DNA from 3 places in the Streptomyces sp. NPDC107562 genome. Region 3 is predicted to be linked to each of the others. Evidence: riboswitches for the same ligand, from Rfam matches in the RefSeq annotation. Region 3 holds a riboswitch; each other region holds the start of a gene.
What was found. A riboswitch is a leader RNA that binds a small molecule or an ion and turns the genes downstream of it on or off. The one in region 3 is predicted to bind cyclic di-AMP.

Region 1: it holds a riboswitch for cyclic di-AMP, as region 3 does, so the genes downstream of both, ACZ7LV_RS34765 (M23 family metallopeptidase) here and ACZ7LV_RS22415 (C40 family peptidase) in region 3, are expected to answer to the same signal.
Region 2: it holds a riboswitch for cyclic di-AMP, as region 3 does, so the genes downstream of both, ACZ7LV_RS23250 (transglycosylase SLT domain-containing protein) here and ACZ7LV_RS22415 (C40 family peptidase) in region 3, are expected to answer to the same signal.

Annotation. Positions count from the first base shown of each region.
Region 1 covers NZ_JBVKBE010000018.1:123,877-131,706, forward strand. Annotated here, with positions in the region: gene ACZ7LV_RS34750 (dihydrofolate reductase family protein) at 1-637, shown strand, start outside; tRNA gene ACZ7LV_RS34755 (tRNA-Met) at 751-824, shown strand; gene ACZ7LV_RS34760 (PP2C family protein-serine/threonine phosphatase) at 984-2,234, shown strand; cyclic di-AMP (ydaO/yuaA leader) riboswitch at 2,450-2,629, shown strand; gene ACZ7LV_RS34765 (M23 family metallopeptidase) at 2,641-3,690, shown strand; gene ACZ7LV_RS34770 (PrsW family intramembrane metalloprotease) at 3,802-5,112, opposite strand; gene trmB (tRNA (guanosine(46)-N7)-methyltransferase TrmB) at 5,155-5,973, opposite strand; gene lhgO (L-2-hydroxyglutarate oxidase) at 6,716-7,830, opposite strand, start outside.
Region 2 covers NZ_JBVKBE010000008.1:250,204-258,033, reverse strand. Annotated here, with positions in the region: gene ACZ7LV_RS23280 (4Fe-4S dicluster domain-containing protein) at 1-214, opposite strand, end outside; gene ACZ7LV_RS23275 (GntR family transcriptional regulator) at 277-1,065, opposite strand; gene ACZ7LV_RS23270 (M56 family metallopeptidase) at 1,234-2,172, opposite strand; gene fahA (fumarylacetoacetase) at 2,385-3,596, opposite strand; gene ACZ7LV_RS23260 (carboxymuconolactone decarboxylase family protein) at 3,832-4,293, shown strand; gene ACZ7LV_RS23255 (HAD family hydrolase) at 4,359-5,234, shown strand; gene ACZ7LV_RS23250 (transglycosylase SLT domain-containing protein) at 5,198-5,680, opposite strand; cyclic di-AMP (ydaO/yuaA leader) riboswitch at 5,684-5,861, opposite strand; gene ACZ7LV_RS23245 (CocE/NonD family hydrolase) at 6,143-7,830, opposite strand, start outside.
Region 3 covers NZ_JBVKBE010000008.1:80,329-88,158, forward strand. Annotated here, with positions in the region: gene pcrA (DNA helicase PcrA) at 1-2,003, opposite strand, end outside; cyclic di-AMP (ydaO/yuaA leader) riboswitch at 2,315-2,468, shown strand; gene ACZ7LV_RS22415 (C40 family peptidase) at 2,477-3,673, shown strand; gene ACZ7LV_RS22420 (hypothetical protein) at 3,765-4,118, opposite strand; gene ACZ7LV_RS22425 (C40 family peptidase) at 4,617-5,684, shown strand; gene ACZ7LV_RS22430 (LuxR C-terminal-related transcriptional regulator) at 5,695-6,441, opposite strand; gene ACZ7LV_RS22435 (PspC domain-containing protein) at 6,438-7,736, opposite strand.

The DNA of each region.
Region 1 (7,830 bases), on a different contig from region 3:
GGAGGGCCTCGCCGACGAGATCCAGCTGGTGCTCGCCCCCCTCTTCGTCGGCGACCCGGCCGCACCCCGGCTCTTCGGGCCCGGCGCCTACCCGTCGGGGCGCCTGCGCCTGGTCGAGTCCCGGCGGATCGAGGACGTCGTCCTGATGCGCTACGAGCCGACCGCCCCCGGCACCGGCAGCCTCGCCTCGGCCGCCGACCGCCGCTGGCTGGCCCTGGCCTGCGAGCTGGCGGCGCTGTGTCCGCCATCGGACACGGCGTTCAGCGTCGGCGCGGTGGTGGTGGCGCGGGACGGCACCGAACTCGCGCAGGGACACTCCCGGGAGGGCGGCGACCCCGTCGTCCACGCGGAGGAGGCGGCGCTCGCGAAGATCGACGCGGCCGACCCCCGGCTGCCCGGGGCCACCGTCTACACCAGCTTGGAGCCCTGCACCCGCCGCGCCTCCCGGCCCCGCCCCTGCGCGCGGTTGATCCTCGACGCCGGGGTGGGCCGCGTGGTCACGGCCTGGCGGGAGCCGGACACCTTCGTGCGCGACGCGGACGGGAGCGGGACGCTGGCGGCGGCCGGGGTGGAGGTCGCGGTGGTTCCGGAGTACGAGGAGGCGGCCAAGGCGCCCAATCGGCACCTCGCGGGGTGACCGACACCTGGCGGGGTCATCGCACCGCGAGCGCGGAAAGCGCTGGTCGGCGAGGGCGGCGGGAAACCCTGGCGCGGAGCGTCCCGCGCATGGCGTACACTGGTGTCTACCGACGCGGGGTGGAGCAGCTCGGTAGCTCGCTGGGCTCATAACCCAGAGGTCGCAGGTTCAAATCCTGTCCCCGCTACTGAAGGCCCGGGGCCGGAATCCAGATCATGGATTCCGGCCCCGAGTCGTTTCCCGGCAACGCTCGCGCCCGTCATCCGGTCGGCCCGCCCGGCTGGTAGCGGGCCGCCGCTCCAGGAACCCTGGACAGGTGCGGTGACCTGCGTAACGGGAGACGACAGTGCGGCCTGCGGAGGCAGAGGGAGAGGGGCTGTACGCCGGATCCGGCGGCCGCGTCCCCGGCGACCCGGCCCCCGAAGACCCTGCCCCCGGCCCCGGCCGCCCGGACGACTTCCCCACGTCGGAGAGCCCGGTACCGCCCCTGCCGCCGCCCGAGACGCGGCCGATCTCCTACGCCGGCACCCTCGTCCGCGTCCTTCCCGCCCTGCTCCTGGTGATCGGCGGCAGCTACGACTACATGACCCCGCGCGGCTTCACCGGCGCACCCCTGTTCACCGCCGCCCCGCTGATCGCCGCGCCGCTGCTGTCCCGCCGCGCCACGATCCTCACCGGGGTGGCGGCCGTGCTCGTGGTCCTCGGCCTGGACCTCCGGTTCGACGAGGTCACGGAGGTGGAGTCGCTGACCGAGCTGGCCACCGTGGTCACGGTCTCCCTCCTCGCTGTCTTGATCAACGTGCTGGTCCGGCGCGGTCACGCCCGCCTCGACTCGGCCTGGGAGATCGCTGAGGCCGCTCAGCTGGCGGTGTTGCCGGAGCCCGTCGGGAGGATCGGCGGGTTCGAGATCGCCGCGCGCTACGAGGCCGCCCAGGCCGACGCCTTCATCGGCGGGGACCTCTACGCGGTGCAGGACAGCAGGTTCGGCGTGCGACTGGTGGTCGGGGACGTGCGGGGCAAGGGCATGGGGGCGGTCGCCGCGGTCGCCGTGGTCATCGGGGCGTTCCGGGAGGCGGCCGAGCACGAGACGACGCTGGAGGCGGTCGCACAGCGGCTGGAGCGGGCGCTGGCGCGCGAGGGCACCCGCCGGGACGGGATCGACGCCTTCGAGGGCTTCACCACCGCCGTCCTCGCCGAGATCCCGCACGACGACGGGGTCGTACGGATCCTCAACCGCGGCCATCCACCGCCCCTGATGCTGCACGCCGACGGCACGGTGAGCACGCTGCCCGCCCGTGATCCGGCGCTGCCGCTCGGGATGGGTGAGCTGGGCACCTGGCCGGACCGTGCGGAGGTGTGCCCTTTCCCGGGCGGCGCGACGCTCCTGCTGTACACCGACGGCCTGTCCGAGGCCCGCGACGCGCACGGCGCCTTCTACGACCCCGCGGCCCGGCTGGCCGGCCGGACCTTCCCCGGCCCCGGCGAACTGCTGCGCACGGTGGCCGAGGAGGTACGCCTGCACAGCGGCGGCGGCACCACCGACGACATGGCGCTGCTCGCGGTCCGTCGGCCGGCCGACGCGTGTCACCCCGGGTGATCGAACGGAAGCCCTCCGCATAACGACTGACGCACCGTCAGATGTGGAGATGACTCCGAATGACGGTCAACTCGCCCGAATTTCGCCGTTCATAGACCTGTACGTCCCGACAGAAAGCGTTAATGATCAAGAGGAACAGCTTGGAAATCAGGCCCCGGTTCTATTAACGTCCGATAACGCAGCGCGGTCGTCCCAGCCGTCACAAGAGGCGGCTCCGTGCGCACGCGCCGAATCCCGCGCGAGGCCCTCACCGGCCGCACAAGGGAACCGGGGAACCATCATATTGGGGTGAATCGGGCGTATGTCGCCGTAGCAGTACGGCTGATTTACGCGCGTAGGAGACCTTCCTGCTCCGAACCCGTCAGCTAACCCGGTAGGCGAGAAGGAAGGAAAGGAGTACGCCCACGTGGCGTCCAACCGGCCTGCCCCACAGGCCCCGTTCGTGCCGCAGCAGCGCACCGCCGACGGCACCGACACATTCGTCTACGGCGCGCCGCGCACCGACGAGGGGCCGTGGGAGGAGTGGAATCCCAGCGCGGAGACCCTCCTTCCCGTACGCGGCCGGCATCGTGTCAGCAAGCAGCGTGGCGGCGGACTCGCCCGCAGCTCCACCGTTCTCGGCGTCGGTGTCATAGCCGCGGTCGGCGCGGGCGGCATGGCGAGCGCCAACACCGGCAAGCCGCCGGTGTCGATCTCGATGCCCGACCTGCCCAACGTCGGCTCGCTGATCTCCGACGACGACTCCGGCTCCGCCGACACCAAGACCGCGACCGCTCCGCTCAGCAGCCTCGCCACGGTCACCGTGGACACCGCGGAGGGCACCACCGACGCCGGTGAGACGCTGCGGGCCCGCATCATCGCGCAGGCCGAGCAGCAGCAGGAGCAGGTCGAGAGCAAGGCCGCCGCGGAGGCCGTGGCCGCTGCCGAGAAGGCCGCCGCCGAGGCCGCCGCCAAGGCCGAGCAGGAGGCCAAGGAGAAGGCCGCCGCCGCCAAGGCGAAGGCCGAGGAGGAGGCCCGGCAGAAGGCCGAGGCCGAGCGGCTCGCCGCGCTGGCCAAGCAGTTCACGCTGCCGACCTCGTCGTACACCCTCACCTCCACCTTCGGCCAGGCCGGCGCCCTGTGGTCCTCCGGGTACCACACGGGTCTCGACTTCGCCGCGCCGACCGGTACGCCTCTCAAGGCCGTACACAGCGGCACCATCACCGAGGCCGGCTGGAACGGCTCGTACGGCTACAAGACCGTGCTGACCCTCGACGACGGCACCGAGCTCTGGTACGCCCACCAGTCGTCGATCGGCGTCAGCGTCGGCCAGAAGGTCGCCACCGGCGATGTGATCGGCCGCGTGGGCGCGACGGGCAACGTGACCGGCGCCCACCTGCACCTGGAGGTGCACACCGGCGGCGGCGGTGGCATCGACCCGCTGGCCTGGCTGCAGAGCAAGGGCCTCACCCCCTGAGGCTCCGGACCCGGGTCCGACGCGAACTCCGGTGGTCCTGACGGCAACCCCCCGACGTCAGGACTGCCGGTTTTCGTCTGTCCGGTGCGCCCCCGCGCCGCCGTTCTCGCCCTACGTCCGGTACGGGTTGTACGCCGGGTAGGGCGTCGCCGGCCCGTACACGGGCGCCCAGCCGTGGACCGGCGGCATCAGCACCGGCACGGGCGGAGCGGTCGCCCGCGCCGCGTACTCCAGGGCCGGGCGGGCGATCTCCCGGCGGTTCCACAGTTCCTGGAGCAGCTCGCCTTCCCGTACGACGAAGTCCGCGCGGGCACGGCCCAGGCGGCCCCGGCGCCGGAGGAAGGCGAGGGACGTGGCGTACGCCTCGTACTGCGCGACCGTGCGGCCCGCCGGTCTGCCGAGGTGGTGGCCGGCGTACTCGCGGGCCAGCCGGCGGGCCCGCATGGAGCCGAGGGCGAACGGCTCGGCGGGCGAGAGCCAGCCGGCGACGACATAGGCCGGCAGTTCCTCACGGACGGTCCGCAGCTCGCGCTGGCGCGTCCAGATCACCAGCCAGGTCAGCAGGCCGAACGCGGGGACCATGAAGCCGCCGTACACCGCGAAGAAGCCGTAGTCCCCGAAGGTCGCCGAGCCGTTCCAGAAGGCGTGCATGCCCATCGCGAGCAGCAGCCCGGCCGGGGGCAGCAGGACGCGGCGCAGTCGCTGGCGCTCCCCGGCCAGGGCGGCGATGCCGAAGCCGATGCCGGTGAGCACCGTGAACAGGGGGTGCGCGAACGGCGACATGATGACCCGCACGAAGAAGGTCGCGGCGGTCACCGAGGCGATGCCGCTGTGACCGGCCAGCTGGTCGGTGCCGAAGGCGGTGCCGAGGTAGAGGATGTTCTCGGTGAAGGCGAAGCCGGTGGCGGTGACGCCCGCTATCACGACGCCGTCCACGATTCCGGTGAAGTCGCGGCGCCGGAAGAGGAAGAGCAACAGGATCGCGGCCGCCTTCGCGGACTCCTCGACGATCGGGGCTATGACCGTGGCGCCCCAGGTGTCCGCGCTGGTCGGGTCGGCGGTCGCGGTCGCTATCCACCGGGTCGCGAAGCTGTTGGCGATGATCGCTATCAGCGCGGCGGCGCAGGCGCCCCAGGAGAAGGCGAACACCAGATTCCGCCAGGGTCCGGGCTCGACCCGGTCCAGCCAGCGGAAGACGGCTATGAGCAGCGGCACGGGCAGGATCGCGAGGCCGAGTCCGACCAGGAAGCCCTCGGTGCCGGTCTGTTCGCGGACCAGGGCGAGGATCACCAGGCCGGACAGGGTGAGCAGCGTGATCAGTGCGCCGTACCGCACCCACCGCCTGTGCCACCAGTGCGCGTGCCGCAGGGTGCCGCCGGCCGGGATGCCGGGGTGCGTCGGGTACGGGGGACTGGTCGCCACGGCATTGACCCTAACGAGCGAAGAGGCGAACGAGGGCAGGTTTTACGGCTGACCTTCGTGCGGCACACGGCGGAAGAGCAGGTCGTTCACCACATGACCCTTCTCCAGGCCCTGCCCCTCGAAACGGGTGCGGGGGCGGAAGCCGGGACGTGGCGCGAAACCTCCGCCTGGTCGGGTGTTCGCGAAGGCGGGGTGCGCGGTGAGCACCTCCAGCATCACCTCGGCGTACGGTTCCCAGTCCGTCGCGCAGTGCACGAGCGCGCCCGGCTTCAGACGGGCCGCGGCGAGGGTGAGGAAGTCCGGCTGGATCAGCCGCCGCTTGTGGTGCCGCTTCTTGGGCCAGGGGTCCGGGAAGAAGACGCGCAGCCCGTCGAGGGAGTCCGGGCGGAGCATCTCGCGCAGCAGGATGATCGCGTCGCCGTTGGCCACCCGGACGTTGCCGATGCCGCTCTGGTCGGCGAGGTTGAGCAGATTGCCCTGGCCGGGGGTGTGGACGTCCACGGCGAGGATGTTGGTGTCGGGGTCTGCGGCGGCCATCCGGGCGGTGGCCTCGCCCATGCCGAAGCCGATCTCCAGCACGACGGGGTTGTCGTTGCCGAACAGCTCGGCGAGGTCCAGGACCCGCGAGCCGTCGATGTCCAGCCCCCACGTGGGCCACAGCCGCTGCAACGCGTCCGCCTGCCCTGCCGTCACCCGGCTCCGTCGCGGCTGGAAACTCCGGATCCGCCGCTCGAAGTGCGACCCGGCGGGGTCCGCCATCGGGCCGTCCGGAAAACGCGGCTCCCCCTTGACCCGCACCCGTCCGGCGACGGCATCGAGGGTGGGGTGAGGGGCTTCGGGGGTGTTCAGCGAGTCAGACACAGTGGGGCCGATTTTACGGGGTCGGAGGCGAGCGCCTCCGTGGCGTTCACGACGCTCGTCGGGGCTCGTCGGGACGGGGGGCCGACGGGGGGTGGGTGCGGCGGTGGCGTGCGGGCGGCAGTCGCGGGGCGGCGGGGACGACGGTGGGGTGGGTGCCGACGGTGGGGTGGGTGCGGCGCGGGTGTGGGTGCGGTGGCGTGCGGGCGGCAGGCGCGGGCGGCGGGGCCGACAGGGGGCGGGGCGGCGGGAGCGTGCAGGTCGGGGGGTGTGCGGCCAGCGGGCGCCTGCGGCATTCGGAGTGCGGGCGCCGTGCGTGGGGGCGGCCGGCGTGTGTGGTCGGCGGAGGTGTGCGGGGGTCGGGGGTGTGCGGGCAGCCGGGATTCTGCGGGCGCCACGCGTGGGGGCGGCAGGCGCGTGCGGGCAGCGGGCGTGTGCGGTAGTCGGAGTGCGGGCGGCCACGCGTGGGCGGCCGGCGCGTGTGGTCGGCGGAGGTGTGCAGGTCGGGGGCGTGCGGGCAGCGGGCGTGTGCGGCAGTCGGAGTGCGGGCGTCACGGTGGGGGCGGCAGGCGCGTGCCGGCATCGTGCGTCTCCCCCGGCACGGGAGTGACCTCGGATCCGGCGTGCGCCGAGGCTCGGCAGGGCGGCGGGGGCGTGGCTCCGGCGGGCGGGCCGCAGGGCGTGGCGGCGGCACCGTGCGGGCCGTGGGCGCGTGCCGGTGTTGGCGTGGGCGGTGGGGTGGTGGTCAGGTGTGGTTCAGCGTGTTCAGGGCGCGGCGGGCCACTTCCCGGCCGATCGGGAGGGACGCCGTCGCCGCCGGGGACGGCGCGTTCAGGACGTGGACGGCGCGGGCACCCTCGTGGATCAGGAAGTCGTCCACCAGCGTGCCGTCCCGGAGCACCGCCTGGGCCCGCACCCCGGCCGCCGACGGAACCAGGTCCTCCTCCGTCACCGCGGGCAGCAGCCTGCGTACCGCCCGGGCGAACGCGGCCTTGGACACCGAGCGCCACAGCTCCCCGCCCCCGTAGCGCCAGTGCCGGCCCGCTATCCGCCACGCCCCGGGCCAGGCCAGCGTCCGGGCCAGCTCACGGGGCCGGACCACCCCACGGTCGTAGCCCTCGCGGGCGAGCGCCGGGACGGCGTTCGGGCCGACGTGGACGCCGCCGTCGATGCCGCGGGTGAGGTGCACGCCGAGGAAGGGGAACGCGGGGTCGGGGACCGGATAGACCAGGCCCCGCACCAGCTCGGGCCGCGCCAGCTCGTAGTACTCCCCCCGGAACGGGATGATCCGCATGCCGGGATCGTCGCCGGTCATCCGGGCGATCTCGTCGCAGTACAGCCCGGCGCAGTTCACCAGCACCCGCCCGCGCACCACGTCGCCGTCCGCCGTCCGCACGGCGACCCCCAGCTCCGGGCGCCGGTCGATGCGCTGTACCTCCGCGCCGTAGCGGATCTCGGCGCCCGACGCCTCGGCCAGCTGCCGCGCGACCGCGACGAAGTCGCACACCCCGGTCGTCCCGACCTGTATGGCCGCCAGTCCCCGCACTCCTGGCTCGTACTCCGTGATCTGCCCCGCGACCAGTTCCCGCACCGGAATGCCGTTCTCCCGGCCGCGCTGCACCAGGGCGTGCAGCCGGGGCAGCTCGGCGCGCTCGGTGGCGACGATCAGCTTGCCGGTGACCGCGTGCGCGATGTCGTACTCCGCGCAGAACTTCACCATCTCGGCCGCGCCCCGCACCGCGTACCGCGCCTTGAGCGAGCCGGGGCGGTAGTAGATCCCGCTGTGGATGACGCCGCTGTTGTGCCCCGTCTGGTGCCGGGCCGGACCGGCCTCCTTCTCCAGCACCGTCACCCGCGTCC
Region 2 (7,830 bases), 170 kb from region 3:
AGGGCATGTTGACCGTGACGGCTCCGGTGGGACAGCGGGCCGCGCACGGGCCGCAGTACCAGCACTCGTCGACGTGCATGTAGGCCTTGCCGTTGCTCTCGTCGATGGCGAGGGAGTCCAGCGGGCACATGTCCACGCAGAGGGTGCAGCCGTCGATGCACAGGGACTCGTCGATGGTCACGGGCACGTCGGCCCGCTGGGGCGCCAGAGGCATGGCTGTCTCCAGGGAGGTCCTGCGAAGAGGGGCGGGTCTGGGGAAACGGAGCGCGGTGCGGGTCAGAGGGACCGGTGGAGAACACCGCTCATCGTGATGCGGTCGCCGCGGAAGCGGATGAACTCCAGGTCGACCGGGCGGCCGTCGGCGAGGTGGGTGAGGCGTTCCAGCATCAGCACGGCGGCGCCGCGCGGGGCCTCCAGGACGGCGGCGGAGTGGGCGTCCGCGCTGACCGCCTCCAGGGTGATCTCGGCGTGGCCGAGCGGCCGGCCCGCGAGTGCCTCCAGGAGGCGGAACACATCCGTGTTCTCCAGGTCGGCGCCCAGCAGTCCGGTACCGATGTCGAGGGGGACGTAGGTGAGGTCGAGGGAGAGCGGGAGGCCGTTCAGCCGCCGCAGGCGCTCGATGTAGAGCACATCGGTGCCGGGCGGGACCTTCAGGCGTTCGGCGACGGGCGCGGGTGCCGGGGCGGGTCCCATCGTGCGGACCTCGTTGGTGACCCGGCCGTGTTCCCGCAGGGTCTCCGCGAGGCCCAGCAACCGGTCGAGGCCGTGGGGGTACTTACGGGCCACGACCACGGTGCCCACGCCGGGTTGGCGTGCCACGAGTCCCTCGGCGCGCAGCAGGTCGAGCGCCTGGCGGACGGTGTTGCGGGTGGCGCCGTACTCCTCGGCGAGGGTCGACTCGTGCGGGAGCGTGCCGCCGGGGAAGGCGTCGGACAGGAGTTGGCGGCGGAGCAGGTCGGCCAGTTGCCGGGCCCGGTCGGCGCGCAGCCGGCGCCGCGCGCGGTGGGCGGCGACGGTGGTCGCGCCGTGGCCGGCGTGGTCCCGGATGCGGTCGGTCGGTGGCATGGCTCGAACCATACCGATCCGGTAGGGATAGAGGTGTTGCGGAAGTGTTGCGCCAGTCCGCGGACCGGGACAAGCGCCGCTGAGCTGGGGATTCGCCGGTGACACGGCCGGTTCTGCCACCCCGGCCGCCGCTTGGGGCCCACCACCGGGGACAGGGGGCGCGCGTCGTCAGGAGAGTGCGGTCAGCCCGGGAGCGAACGTGATCAGCAGGGGCAGCAGCGGCACCAGAGCCGCCGCGGTCGTCGTCAGGGCCCGGTGCCGGCGGTCGAGCCGGGCGGGCGGCTCCAGGAGGCGGTCCACGCGTTCACCGAGCAGGCGATGGCTGGAGGCGCAGGAGAGGACCCCCCGGTGCTGGTTGAGTTCGATCAGGGCCAGCGCGGTGGTCAGGTGGCCGCAGCGGCGGGAGGCCGTGTCGTCGGCGGAGAGTTCGACCAGGCGGTGCGTCTGGTCGCAGAAGTGGGCGAAGAGGGGGACGCGCGGGAACCCGGTGGCGAGCGCGGTGGACAGGTGCAGCAGCCAGTCGTGACGGGCGCGGGCGTGGCCGCGCTCGTGGGTGAGGACGGCATCGAGCTGATGGTCGGTGAGTCGGTGCAGTGCCCCGGTCGTGACGATCAACTGGGGCGGGCTGCCCGGCATCCACCAGGCGTCGGGGTACTCGTCCTCCAGGACCAGCAGCGGCCCCCGGGCGGCGGGCAGGCCCGCGGGCAGGTCGGGGGCGCGTTCCCGGAGGTGTGCGCGGGCCCGGCCGCGACGCCGCCTGGCCTCGAACAGCTCGCGCACCAGCATCGCCGTGGTCCACGCGGCACCGCAGGCCAGCAGCAGGGTCAGCGCGGCGGCCCAAGGAGGCGCCGCCGACAGGTCGTAGGCGGCGGCAACGCGCGGCGGGGCGGGCGCGAAGACCTGGTCACGCACCGTCTGGAAGACGGCCGCCGCGCCCAGGACCAGCGCGGTCAGACAGCACAGCAGCACCGTGGCGACCAGGCACTGCCACACCCACAGCCCCACGACGGGCTCCCGTTCGGGCCACGCGGCGCGCACCAGCGCACCCGGGGCCGGTACGGCGGCGGCCAAGGCGACGACGCTCAGCAGGAGCAGGCAGACGGTCATGCCACGGGCTCCGGATCCTGGTCGGGAGGGGGCGGCTTGGGGTCGGTGCTGGTCGGTGCGGTGCGGTGCGGTGTGGTGCGGTACGTATCTCAAGGCGTACGGCGTACGCCGCATGCCGCACAGGCCCGCGCCGCAGACCGCACCGCCCGCCGTCAGTATGACGGTGACGGGCGGTCGCGGTCAGCGCCGAAGCCGCCGCTGTCGTGGAAACCTCACTCCGCCACGACGCGTCCCGTCACCTCGCCGAGCCCCACGCGCACGCCACCCGCGCCCGGAGCCCAGGCCGTCATCGTCACGACGTCGCCGTCCTCCAGGAACGTGCGCTTGCCGTCGGGCAGTTCGATGACGTCGCGGCCGTTCCAGGTCAGCTCCAGGAGCGAGCCGCGCTCGCCCTCGCCGGGGCCGCTGACCGTGCCCGAGCCGTAGAGGTCGCCGGTGCGCAGGGAGGCGCCATTGACGGTCATGTGGGCCAGTTGCTGGGCCGCCGTCCAGTACATGGTGGAGAAGGGCGGTTCCGCGACGACGTGGCCGTTGAGGGCGACGGAGATCCGCAGGTCGTAGCCGCCGGGCTCCTCCTCGGTGTCGTCCAGGTAGGGCAGCAGGGGGTGCGTCCGCGCGGGCGGGGCCACCCGCGCCTCGTCCAGGGCGTCCAGCGGGGTGATCCAGGCCGACACCGAGGTGGCGAAGGACTTGCCGAGGAAGGGGCCGAGGGGGACGTACTCCCAGGCCTGGATGTCGCGGGCGGACCAGTCGTTGAGGAGGCACAGCCCGAACACGTGGTCGCGGAAGCCGGACAGCGGCACGGGCGTGCCCATCGCCGAGGGGACGCCGACCACGAAGCCGACCTCGGCCTCGATGTCCAGGCGGACGGACGTGCCGAAGACCGGTTCGGCGTCGGCCGGGGCCTTGCGCTGGCCGCTGGGGCGGACGACGTCGGTGCCGGAGACGACGACGGTGCCGGCGCGGCCGTGGTAACCGATCGGCAGGTGCTTCCAGTTGGGCGTCAGGGAGTCCGCGGCGTCGGGGCGGAAGATCTGGCCGACGTTGCGTGCGTGGTTCTCGGACGCGTAGAAGTCGACGTAGTCCGCGACCTCGAAGGGCAGGTGCAGGGTCACCGAGGACAGCGGGTGCATCAGGGGCGCGAGGGACTCGCGGTGGGACGGCACGGTGACCCAGGCCGTCAGTGCGCGCCGGACGTCGGACCAGGCCGTGCGGCCCGCGGCGAGCAGCGGGCCCAGGGTCGGGCGGGCCAGCAGTTCGGCGTACGGGGAGCCGAGCGCCAGTGCCGCCGCGCCGGCGTCGAGGACGTGGTCGCCGAGACGGACGCCCACGGTCCGTTCGGCGGACCCGGCGGGCGAGAACACGCCGTACGGAAGGTTGTGCGGACCGAAGGGGTCGCCCTCGGGGACATCGAAGGGGGGCATGGGGTGCTGCCTCACTTTCGTACGCGCGGTCCATGCGGTCGCGGATCACGTTACGGCGGCGGCACCTGTCTTGGGCAGTGTCCGACAGGCCGGAAAGATTCCGAATGTCCCGAAAGGTGTAGCGCGCCGCCGGACAGAAGATCCGTCCCGTCGATCCGTCACAACGACCGCCCCCGATCCGTCAGTGCGGTGAAGGCAAGGATCGCACCGGTCACTGACAACAGGAGGCACCACCATGCAGGCACGGATGACGAACCCGGCGTACGTCCTCCCGGGCGCGCTGAAGGGCGTCGGGGCGCTCCTCCAGGCCATCGGGGAGAGCGGGCTGGACCGGGAGGTCGCGGAACTGGTCGGGCTGCGGGTCAGCCAGATCAACGGCTGCGGCGCCTGCGTCCACGGACATGTGGACAATCTGCGTAAAGCGGGCGCAAGCGAGGAGCGCATCGCCTCGGTCGCCGCCTGGCGGCACGCGCCTTTCTACAGCGACGCCGAGCGCACCGCGCTGACCCTCGCGGAGACCGTGACGCGGCTGGCGGACCGGTCCGAGGAGGCGGTTCCGGACGGCTTGTGGGACGAGGTCGCCGACCACTTCGACGAGAGGGAACTGTCGGCGCTGATCCTGGCCGTCTCCCTGACGAACCTGTTCAACCGCGTCAACACCACGATCAAGGAGCCGGCGGGCACCACGTGGGGGTGAAAAGCGGACAGTGGGAAGGTAGTTGGGAATGAACGGTGGGGGTCCGGTGTCCGTATTCTCTGATCATGGCCGCACCCACCGCATATGCCGCGCGCACCGAGTACGCGCGCACCGACTACGCCCTCATCGCCACTGACCTGGACGGAACGCTGCTCCGCGGCGACGACACGGTCTCCGACCGCTCGCTCGCCGCGCTCGCGCGGGTCTCGGCGACCGGGGCCCGGCATCTGGTGGTGACCGGCCGGCCGGCGCCGCGGGTACGGCCGCTGCTGGAGATCCTCGGCGGCGGGCTCGCGGTGTGCGGCCAGGGCGCCCAGCTGTACGACGTCGGCGCGGATCGTCTGCTGTGGTCCGTCACGCTGGACCGGGAGCTGGCCGAGACGGCGCTCGGCAAGATCGAGGCCGAGGTCGGCCAGGTGTACGCGGCCGTCGACCAGGACGGCGTCGACGGGCTCACCCTCATCGAGCCGGGCTATCTGATGCCGCACCCCACGCTGCCCGCGGTGCGGATCGATCGTCGCGAGGACCTGTGGTGCGCGCCGATCAGCAAGGTGCTGCTGCGCCATCCGTCGCTGTCGGACGACGAGTTGGCGGCGGTGGCCCGCGCGGTGGTCGGCTCGCTCGCGACCGTCACCATGTCGGGGCCGGGGACGGTCGAGCTTCAGCCGTGCGGCATCACCAAGGCGACGGGGCTGGCGCTGGCGGCCCGGCACCTGGGCCTGAGCCCGGAGCGGACCATCGCCTTCGGGGACATGCCCAACGACATCCCCATGTTCGACTGGGCCGCGTACGGCGTGGCCATGGCCAACGCCCACCCCGAGCTCAAGGCGGTGGCCGACGAGATCACCCTGTCGAACGAGGACGACGGCATCGCCGTCGTCCTCGAACGGCTGCTGGCCGAGGCTCAGTACGGGCCGAAGACGTTGTCGATGGAGCCGTAGCGGTCGGCCGCGTAGTTGCAGGCGGCGGTGATGTTGGCGACCGGGTCGTACGGGTCGTACGCCGTGCCGGTCACGTGGTAGGCCTCGAAGGTGGGGTCGATGACCTGGAGCAGGCCCTTGGACGGGGTGCCCTTGGCGGCGTTGGAGTCCCAGTTGTTGATGGCCTTCGGGTTGCCGGACGACTCGCGCATGATGTTGCGGTAGATGCCGTTGTACGACCCGGGAATGCCGTTCTGCGCCATGACGTCGAGGGACTGGCGGATCCAGCCGTCGAGGTTGTTCGTGTAGTACTTGACGGTCGAGGGCATGGCCGTGGGCGCGGCCGCGGAGGCGCTGGTGGCGCCGATCAGCGGCAGGGCGAGTACGGCGGCGCCGGTGCCTGCGAGGGCGAGCCTGCGGGCGATGCGGGCAGTGCGGGTACGACTGATCTGACCGTTTGCAGTCATGGGGACTGTCCTCTCCGGCGCCTGCGAGGTGAGCTGTCGGGTTCGGGCGGGGAGCTGCCCGGCCGCCTCTTGCGAGTGCGACTTCACCCCGAGCCGTTCCGGTGTGCCGTGGTGTGCGGCGTCCGGTCCGGCGGCCTACCTGGGTCCCCCGCTCCTGCCGTGCGGTGAGTGAGTCCGTCATGGGTGGCGCGGGCGGCGGCAGGATTCGGCGTTCCGCCCGACTCGCCCGGAACGTATGCGAGAGCACATGTCCGAAACAAGAGGTCGTTTCACCTATCGCGGGATTTGATCTTCGAAAGGCGACTTGACCGCTCGTGATCCTTTGCAGCCGAAAAGAGTCAACTCGGCCGTGCGCAAAGGCGGATCGCGGCAGTCGTGTAAGGGACTCGTGAAGACGCCCGAGTGAGCCAACTCACGTGCGGGCAGAAGAATGGCAAATCGGGCAATAGGCCCAAGTCCTAGTCAACCGGCGGTCCGTGGAACGCGCTTCTCCCATGTGCGATGAAAGACCACCTCGGTGCCATAGGTGCAAATCGCCTCATTTGAGGTCAAAAACTCCTCCGCGGTGCAGGTGATCTCCGCACGCGTGCGGACCGTCGTGTCCCAGGCGAGCTCCGGGCGGTGCAGCCGGATCGTCCGGTCCGAGCGGGTGCGGGCGGACAGCGGATCGGCCTCACGGACCGTGTACGTCTCCAGCGTGTCCTCGGTGAGCTCCAGCCCGTCGGGGTACGCGCGCAGGTCGCCGTGGTCCGGACGGACCTCCAGCCGCCACTCGCCCTTGGCCACGTCCCGCACCACCAGGCGCTCGGGATGCGGTTCGTCGAGGGTGGCCGCCTCGGCGGCGCCGAGGGGTGCGGACTGCTCCGGTTCCTCGAACGTGGGGGACGGGACCGCGGTACGCGCGCGTACCGGCAGTTCGAGAGTGCTGCCGGCCGGATCCACGGTGAAGCCGGCCGCCGAGTCCGGCTGGGGCCAGATCCAGGGCCAGTACGCGGAGGCGAGGGAGAGGCGGATGCGGTGGCCGGGCGGGAAGGCGTATCCGATGCCGTCTAGCTCGACGGTGACGTCCTCGGTGGTCCCCGGGGTCCACGGCACGGCCCGGCCCCGCCCCTCGCGCGCCGACAGGTTCAGCACCCCCCGCGTCACCAGCGTCGAGGAGCCGTCCGGTGTCACGTCGCACACGCGCGCGACCACCTGCCCGCGCGGCACCTGCGAGGTCAGCCGCAGCCGCACCCGTGGCCGCCCCAGTACCCAGGTCTCGCGCGCCACCGCGAAGTCGAAGCTCGCCCCGCGCGCGTCCTCCTCCCGCTGGTCCGGCGGCAGGTCGGCCTCCCTGCCGAACGGGAGGAAGCGCCCCGCGTCGACGCCCGTGTGCTGGGGTGACCGGACGAGTACGGGCGCGCCCTGGAGGGCGTACGTGACCGTCGTCACATGGGGGGAGGGCCAGGCGGGCTCACCGGTCCAGCGGCCGGGCAGCGTCCCGTACCGGGGCGCCGGGGGATGCGCGTCCATCACGTACGACCGCAGCAGGGGTTCGCTCATGGCCCCGGTGTCCTTGCCCTTGAGCCAGTGGTCCCACCAGCGCAGGGTCTCCTGGAGGAAGCCGATCGCCGGGCCGGGCGGCAGGTCGCGGTCGGGGTACTGGTGCGACCAGGGCCCGATCAGGCCGCGCACACGGTCGGCCGGAAGGCGCTCGACCAGACGGAGCACGGTGTCGCGGTACGGGTCGTGCCAGCCGCCCACCGCGAGCACGGCGGCCTCGACCGCGCCGTAGTCGTCGACGGCACCGCCGGCCCGCCGGTGCTCGTCGCGCACCTGGTGGCCGAGCCAGGTGTGGATGAGGGGCTCGACCTCTTCGAGGCGCCGCAGCCACATGTCCCGCCAGGCGTCGCCGACGTACCGCGGATCGGGTGGCCGGCAGGCGAAGGCGAGCAGGGTCGCCGCCCGTGCGTGCATGTCCGCCGCCAGGACGGAACCTCCCAGGTAGTGCCCGTCGTTGTCGTAACGGTCGTCCGGGGAGCAGACGCTGACGACCGCCTTGAGCGGCCCGGGCGCGAGGGCCGCGATCCGCAGGGAGGTGAATCCGCCCCAGGAGATGCCGAACATGCCCACCTTGCCGTCGCACCAGGCCTGCGCGGCCAGCCAGTTCA
Region 3 (7,830 bases):
GTGAGGAAGACGACCGGGAACTCCAGTCCCTTGGCGGTGTGCAGCGTCATCAGCGTGATGACGCCGTCGCCGTCCTCCTCGTCGGGGATCTGGTCGGAGTCGGCGACCAGCGCGACCTGCTCAAGGAAGTCGGCCAGCGTCCCGGCCTCGCCCTCCGCGCGCTCCTGCTCGAACTCCAGGGCGACGGCGGCGAGTTCCTGGAGGTTCTCGATCCGGGTCTCGTCCTGGGGGTCGGTGGAGGTCTGCAACTCGGCCAGATAGCCGGTGCGTTCCAGCACGGCCTCCAGGATCGTCGCCGGGCCGACGCCGGAGTCCACGATCGTGCGGAGGTCCTCCATCAGCGTGTTGAACCGCTTGACGGCGTTCGTGGAGCGGGCGGCCATGCCGTACGCCTCGTCGACCCGCTTGAGCGCCTGCGGGAAGCTGATCTTCTCGCGCTGGGAGAGCGCGTCGATCATGGCTTCCGCCCGGTCCCCGATGCCCCGCTTGGGAACGTTGAGGATCCGGCGCAGCGGCACCGAGTCCTCCGGGTTCGCGAGCACCCGCAGGTAGGCCAGGACGTCCCTGACCTCCTTGCGCTCGTAGAAGCGGACGCCGCCGACGACCTTGTAGGGCAGTCCGACGCGGATGAAGATCTCTTCGAAGACACGGGACTGGGCGTTCGTGCGGTAGAAGACCGCGACGTCGCCCGCCTTGGCGTCGCCGGCGTCCGTCAGACGGTCTATCTCGTCGGCGACGAACTGCGCCTCGTCGTGCTCGGAGTCGGCGACGTAGCCGGTGATGCGCGCGCCCGAGCCGGCGTTGGTCCACAGGTTCTTGGGGCGGCGGGACTCGTTGCGCTCGATGACGGCGTTGGCGGCGGAGAGGATCGTCTGCGTGGAGCGGTAGTTCTGCTCCAGCAGGATCGTCGTGGCGTTCGGGTAGTCCTCCTCGAACTGGAGGATGTTGCGGATGGTCGCGCCGCGGAAGGCGTAGATCGACTGGTCCGCGTCGCCCACCACGCACAGTTCGGCGGGCGGCAGCTCGTCCGGGCCGGGCGGTACGTCGACGTCCTCGGGGGCTCGCTCGCCGGTGCCGACGAGCTCGCGCACCAGGGCGTACTGGGCGTGGTTGGTGTCCTGGTACTCGTCGACCAGGACGTGCCGGAAGCGGCGGCGGTAGTGCTCGGCGACGTCCGGGAAGGCGCGGAGCAGGTTGACCGTCGTCATGATCAGGTCGTCGAAGTCGAGGGCGTTGGCCTCGCGCAGGCGTGACTGGTACAGCGCGTAGGCCTGGGCGAGGGTCTTCTCGAAGCCTCCCCCAGACTCCGTCTGGGAGGTGCCCCCAGTGGCCTGGGCGGCGAAGTCCTCCTCGTCGATCAGCTCGTTCTTGAGGTTGCTGATCTTGGCGCTGAAGGACTTGGGCGGGTAGCGCTTGGGGTCGAGGTCCAGGTCGCGGCAGACCAGGGACATCAGGCGCTTGCTGTCGGCGGCGTCGTAGATCGAGAAGGACGACGTGAAACCGAGCTTCTTGGACTCCCGGCGCAGGATGCGCACGCAGGCGCTGTGGAAGGTCATCACCCACATCGCGTTGGCCCGGGGGCCGACCAGTCGCTCGACGCGCTCCTTCATCTCGCCCGCGGCCTTGTTGGTGAAGGTGATCGCGAGGATCTGGCCGGGGTGCACCCCGCGCTCGGCGAGGAGGTGGGCGATGCGGTGGGTGAGGACACGCGTCTTGCCGGAGCCCGCGCCCGCCACGATGAGCAGGGGGGACCCGGCGTGCACGACGGCGGCGCGCTGGTTGTCGTTCAGCCCCTCCAGGAGCGTGGCGGCGTCCAGGGCGGGGCGCGGGGCGCCGTCGCGGTAGTAGGCGTCCCGGTCCGGAGGCGCGTCGAACTTCCCGCCGAACAGATCGTCCGGCAACGACTCCGGAGCGTGATCGTCCTCGGGCGGTGACGGAGGCTCCTCATGGGCCCGTGGGGCCTGGAGGTCCGCCAGGAAGCTGTCGTCAAAGAGGCTGCTCATCGCTCTCCGAGTCTAGGGCGCCCCACCGACAACCCGCTGCCGCCCCGGAAACATCCCGGGCCCCGGGGCCGACGGCCACCGCGGGCCCGGCCCGCCACCGCCCGGCCCGCCGTCACCAGGACCTCGGCGCCGACCAGCGCTCACGGTCCGAACACGACCTCGCGCGGCGCGTGACCACTGACTGAAGGTCACGAAAATGTATCGGGCATATCACCCACCAACCTTCACACGGGCCACACGAGTTGGCTACGGTGCCGGACAGGCCGCACGACTCTTACCGGCGAACGTCGCCGGGCCGCGCGGCCTCCGCCGAGTCCGATGCGCCCAAGGCAGCCGGAGCCGGGGACCCACCGAACTTGGGGTGAATCGACCCAAATCCCTCCGGGGAGCGGGTCGTAGGGCAACCCTTCCGAACCACCCGCCCGAACCCGACAGCTAACCCGGTAGGCGGCAGATGGAAGGAGTCGCCTCCTTTGGCGTCGCACCGCAAGTCGCGCCCCACCGGCGCGCGGGTGGCAGGCATACGCACACCGGCCCTCGCCACCGCTGCCCTGACCTCCGTGGCCCTGCTCTCCCAGACCGCCCATGCCGAGCCCTCGGCCGACGACAAGCCGAGCCTCGAGGAGGTCGAGAAGAAGGTCGACGATCTCTACCGACAGGCGGAGTCGGCGACCGAGAAGTACAACGCGGGCAAGGAGAAGACCGCGAAACAGCGCAAGCGCGTCGACACCCTCCTGGACGACGTCGCCCAGCGCACCCAGAAACTGAACGAGGCGCGTGAGGAACTGGGGACGTACGCGGCCGCCCAGTACCGCACCGGGGCCTCCGTCCCCGACACCGCCACCTTCCTGCTCGCCGACTCCCCGCAGGACTACTTCGACCAGAACCAGCTGATGGGCCGTCTGACCAACCGCCAGAAGGGCGCGGTCGACGAGTACTTCAGCGAGCAGTCGGCGACGATGAAGAAGCGCCAGGAGGCCACACGGAGCCTGGAGACGCTCACCGAGTCGCAGAGCGATCTTCAGTCGGCCAAGGCCACCGTCCAGAAGAAGCTCGCCGACGCGCGGCAGCTGCTGTCGGACCTGACCGCCGAGGAGAAGGCCCGCCTCGCGGCGATCGAGAAGAAGAAGCAGGAGGAGGCCGAGCGCAAGGCCGCCGAGCTCGCCCGGCAGCAGGCGGAGGAGCAGCGGCGCCAGGAGGCGGCCCAGCAGGAGCAGGAGTCCTCGGGCGCCGGTTCCTCGGGCGCCGGTTCCTCGGCCGGCACGGGCACCGAGTCCGGCTCCGGCGACTCCGCCTCGGACACCGGGTACGCCACCAAGGCGGAGAAGGCGCTCGCCTTCGCCCGCGCGCAGATCGGCAAGCCGTACGTCTGGGGTGCCACCGGCCCCGAGTCCTACGACTGCTCAGGCCTCACCCAGGCCGCGTGGAAGGCCGCCGGCGTCACCCTCCCGCGCACCACCTACGACCAGGTCGACGCCGGCACGACGGTCTCCGTCGCCGCCGCCCGGCCGGGCGACCTGATCTTCTTCTACGACGACGTCACCCACGTCGGCCTGTACATCGGCAACGGCATGATGATCCACGCCCCGAAGCCCGGCGCGTACGTCCGCGAGGAGTCCGTCTACTACGACGGCGAGTCCTCCATCCACAGCGTGGTCCGCCCGGCCTGACACCGGCGCCCCCAGGCGGTCGCGGAGGCGGCCGAAGGGCTCACACGCGCGCGTGCGGCGGTTTCCGCGGCACGCGCGCGTGGGACGGGCGTCAGGTCCAGAGCACGGCGATGAAGACGTTCGCCGCGGTCAGCAGTCCCACCAGGCCGAACATGCCCTTGTCGACCTTCTCGTCGTCCCGCTTCACGTAGACCAGGCCGAGGATCACGATCAGCAGCGCCAGTTTCACGCCGATCTTGATGTTGTCGACGGGCTGGTCGTCCGCCTGGTTCAGGCCGACCAGGATCACGCCGGTGACCAGCATGGTCAGTGCGCCGTGCAGCATCGCCGGGACGAATCGCGCGGTGCCCTGGCCCATCGCCTTCATCTGGGTCAGGAAGCCACCGAGGAGGGCGGCGATGCCGATGATGTGCAGGCCGACGAAGAGGTGGATGAGTACGTCCATGGGGCCGGAGCCTAATCAGGAGGGGCGCGCCCGCCCCACACCGGGCTGCCCCACACCCTGCGGCCCGGCGGCGGGCCTCCCGGCACCGGGCCGCCCCCGGCGCAAGGCGTCTGCATATATGCGCCCCATAGCAGCCCCGCGCTCCCGCCCGGCCCGGAATCGCCGCATCGGTCATCGCGCCGCGTGAAGACGTCGGCGCCGAAACGCGCGCCCGATCACATACGGTCACCCACCGTTCCCCTGGCGTCACTTCCGCACAAGGCGTCACCACCACGACACGCCCGGGTTTAGCGTCCTCCACCAGGTGACCGGCTCCCCACCGCCGCCCCTGGCCAGAGGCGGCAGCCGGACACCACCGCCGAAAGGTCCGGCGGCGCCCCGCATCCCCTGTGCGGGGCGCCGCCGGACGCGTCAGCCGCCCCGGCGCGGTCGTACGTCCACCCGGTGGCCGTACGGACCGGCGGTCGCCCGAGTCGTACGAAAGGACGTGCAGTCCACGTGGCAGCCCACCGCAAGCCCCGACCACGCTCGGCCAACGGCACCAAGGCCCGCACGGCGGCGACGATCGCCCTCGCGGGCGCGGCGACCGCGACGGGCCTCGACGGGATCGGCCACGCCGAGCCCCAGCTGACGCCGGAGCAGGTCAAGGCCAAGGTGGACAGGCTGTACCAGGAGGCGGAGGTCGCCACCGAGAAGTACAACGGCGTGCAGGAGGAGGCCCGGGCGGCACGCAAGCGGCTGGGCGGCCTCCAGGACGAGGCGGCCCGCAAGGAGGTGCGGCTCAACTCGGCGCGGGACGCGCTCGGTTCGTACGCGGCCGCCCAGTACCGCGACGGCGGCCTGGACCCCGCGCTGCAACTGGCCCTCTCCGACGACCCGGACCGGTATCTCGACGGTGCCGCCTTCGCCGAACGCGCCGGTGACCGGCAGGCGGCCGCCGTCACACGCGTCCGCAGACAGCTGAGGGAGATCGAGCAACTGCGCGGAGCCGCCCGCGTCGAACTGGCCTCCCTCCAGTCCCGGCAGGCCGAGCTGAACCGGCACAAGAGGACCGTCACCGGCAAGCTGGACGAGGCGCGGCGGTTACTGTCCCGGCTGACGGCCGAGGAGCGGGCCCGCTTCGCCGAGGGCGACGGCACCGACCGCGCCTCGCGCGCCTCGACGGCCGGCCGCGACGCCCTGGAGGCCCCGGGCTCCGCCACGACGGCGGCGCCCAGCTCCCGGGCCGCCGCGGCCGTCTCGTACGCCTACCAGAAGCTCGGCAGCCCCTACGTCTGGGGTGCCACCGGCCCCGACGCCTTCGACTGCTCGGGCCTGACGCAGGCCGCGTACCGCTCCGCCGGGGTGGCCCTGCCCCGCACCACCTACGCCCAGATCGACGCCGGCCGTCGCGTCTCGCGCTCCGAACTGGCCCCCGGCGACCTGGTGTTCTTCTACTCCGGCATCAGCCACGTGGGCCTCTACGTCGGCAACGGCCAGATGATCCACGCGCCCAATCCCTCGGCCCCGGTGCGCCTGGCACCGATCGACCAGATGCCGTTCGCCGGGGCGACCAGGGTGGTGTGACGCGGGCTCGTCACACCAGCCGACGGGCCGTCGCCCAGCGGGTCAGCTCGTGCCGGTTGGAGAGCTGGAGCTTGCGCAGCACCGCCGAGACGTGCGACTCGACCGTCTTCACCGAGATGTACAGCTGCTTGGCGATCTCCTTGTAGGCGTAGCCGCGGGCGATCAGGCGCAGGACCTCCCGCTCGCGCTGGGTGAGGCGGTCGAGGTCCTCGTCGACCGGCGGCGCGTCGGTGGAGGCGAAGGCGTCGAGCACGAAGCCGGCCAGACGCGGCGAGAAGACCGCGTCGCCCTCCTGGACCCGGAAGATCGAGTCGACCAGGTCGGTACCCGTGATCGTCTTGGTGACGTACCCCCGCGCGCCGCCGCGGATCACGCCGATCACGTCCTCGGCCGCGTCCGAGACGGACAGCGCCAGGAAACGGACCGGCTGCTCGGGGTCGGCCATCAACGGAGCGCAGCGGCGCAGCACTTCGACGCCGCCCCCGCCCGGCAGGTGCACGTCGAGGAGGACGACCTCGGGGCGGGTCGCGGTGATGACCGTGACCGCCTGGTCGACGTCCGCGGCCTCGCCGACGACCTCGACGCCGGTCTCGTCGGTCCGGCCGATCTCGGCCTGCACGCCCGTGCGGAACATCCGGTGGTCGTCGACGAGCACCACGCGCACGTGCCGCCCGCCCTCACCGCCGCCGGTCGTCCGCGCGGGCTCGGCCGACTCGTCCGCTCCCGCCGTTCCGTTCGCCTCGGTCGGGTCGCTCATGACGTCTTCTCCGCCCTCTCCATCTCCAGCTCGACCTCCGTGCCGCCGTCCGGCACCGCCCGCAGCCGGGCCGTGCCGCCGTTTCGCTCCATGCGGCCGATGATCGATTCTCTGACGCCCATGCGGTCGGCGGGTATCGAGTCGAGGTCGAAGCCGGGACCGCGGTCCCGGACGGACACGAAGACCGTCTTTCCCTCGACCTCGGCGTAGACCTGCACGGCGCCGCCGTCGCCACCGTACTTGGCGGCGTTCACCATTGCCTCGCGCGCGGCCTGCATCTGTGCGCCGATCCGCTCGTCGAGCGGGCAGTCGCCGACCACGACGACCTCTATGGGGACTCCGTGCTTGTCCTCGATCTCCGCGGCGTTGCGCCGCACCGCGTCGGCGAGGGTGGTCGGCTCGTCGGCCTCGTCCTTGCCGGTGCCCTCCGGTTTGTAGAGCCAGGTGCGCAGGTCGCGCTCCTGGGCGCGGGCCAGGCGGCGCACCTCGCCGGGGTTCTCCGCGTTGCGCTGTATCAGCGTCAGGGTGTGCAGCACCGAGTCGTGGACGTGGGCGGCGACTTCCGCGCGCTCCTGGGCGCGGATGCGCATCAGGCGCTCCTCGGAGAGGTCCTGGGTCATCCGGACCAGGTACGGACCGGCGAGGAGCGTGATCCCGACGAGCACCGCGAGGGCCGCCTGGAGCACCGAGCCGAGGTGGGCCGCGGAGCCCTGGAGCACGAAGACGCCCGTGACACCGGCCGTGACCAGCAGGACGCCGGCGACCGCGCGCAGCAGGTTGAGGGTGCGCTTGCGGCGGCCGACCTCGACCCAGCGGGCCCGGCGGGCGTTGTCCGCCTGGCGCCAGACCAGGGCGACACCGGCACCGACCAGCACGGCGGGCAGTAGGTAGGCCTGGGCGCCACCGCCCAGGTTCACATTGCCGACGAAGACCATGGCCACGACGACCATGAGGAGAAGGGCGACGATCTGGCCCTTGTCCGGTCTGCGGGCCACGAGTTTCCTGCGGCCGTCGGGAGAGGTCTCGGTGGCGACCAGCGACGGCGGCCGCTGCGCCTCGACGCCCCCGACGCCGAGCGGCACGAAGAACCAGAAGGCGGCGTACAGCAGCGCGCCGAGGCCGTCGGCCGTGAACAGGCCGACGAACACCAGACGCACCCAGATGACGGGCAGGCCGAGATGGCCGGCGAGCCCCCGCGCCACGCCACCCAGCCAGCGTCCGTCGCTGCTGCGGTAGAGCTTGCGCGGCGGCCGCGGCTCGTCGAGAGGCGCTGCTGCGGTTGCGGCTTCCGGCATGCCATTGATGGTCACACGACCGGCGGGCCGGAGCATCAGGGTCGACCCCCGAGACTCCCCTGATCTTCGAACCGCGGGCCGGTCGAACGCCTCC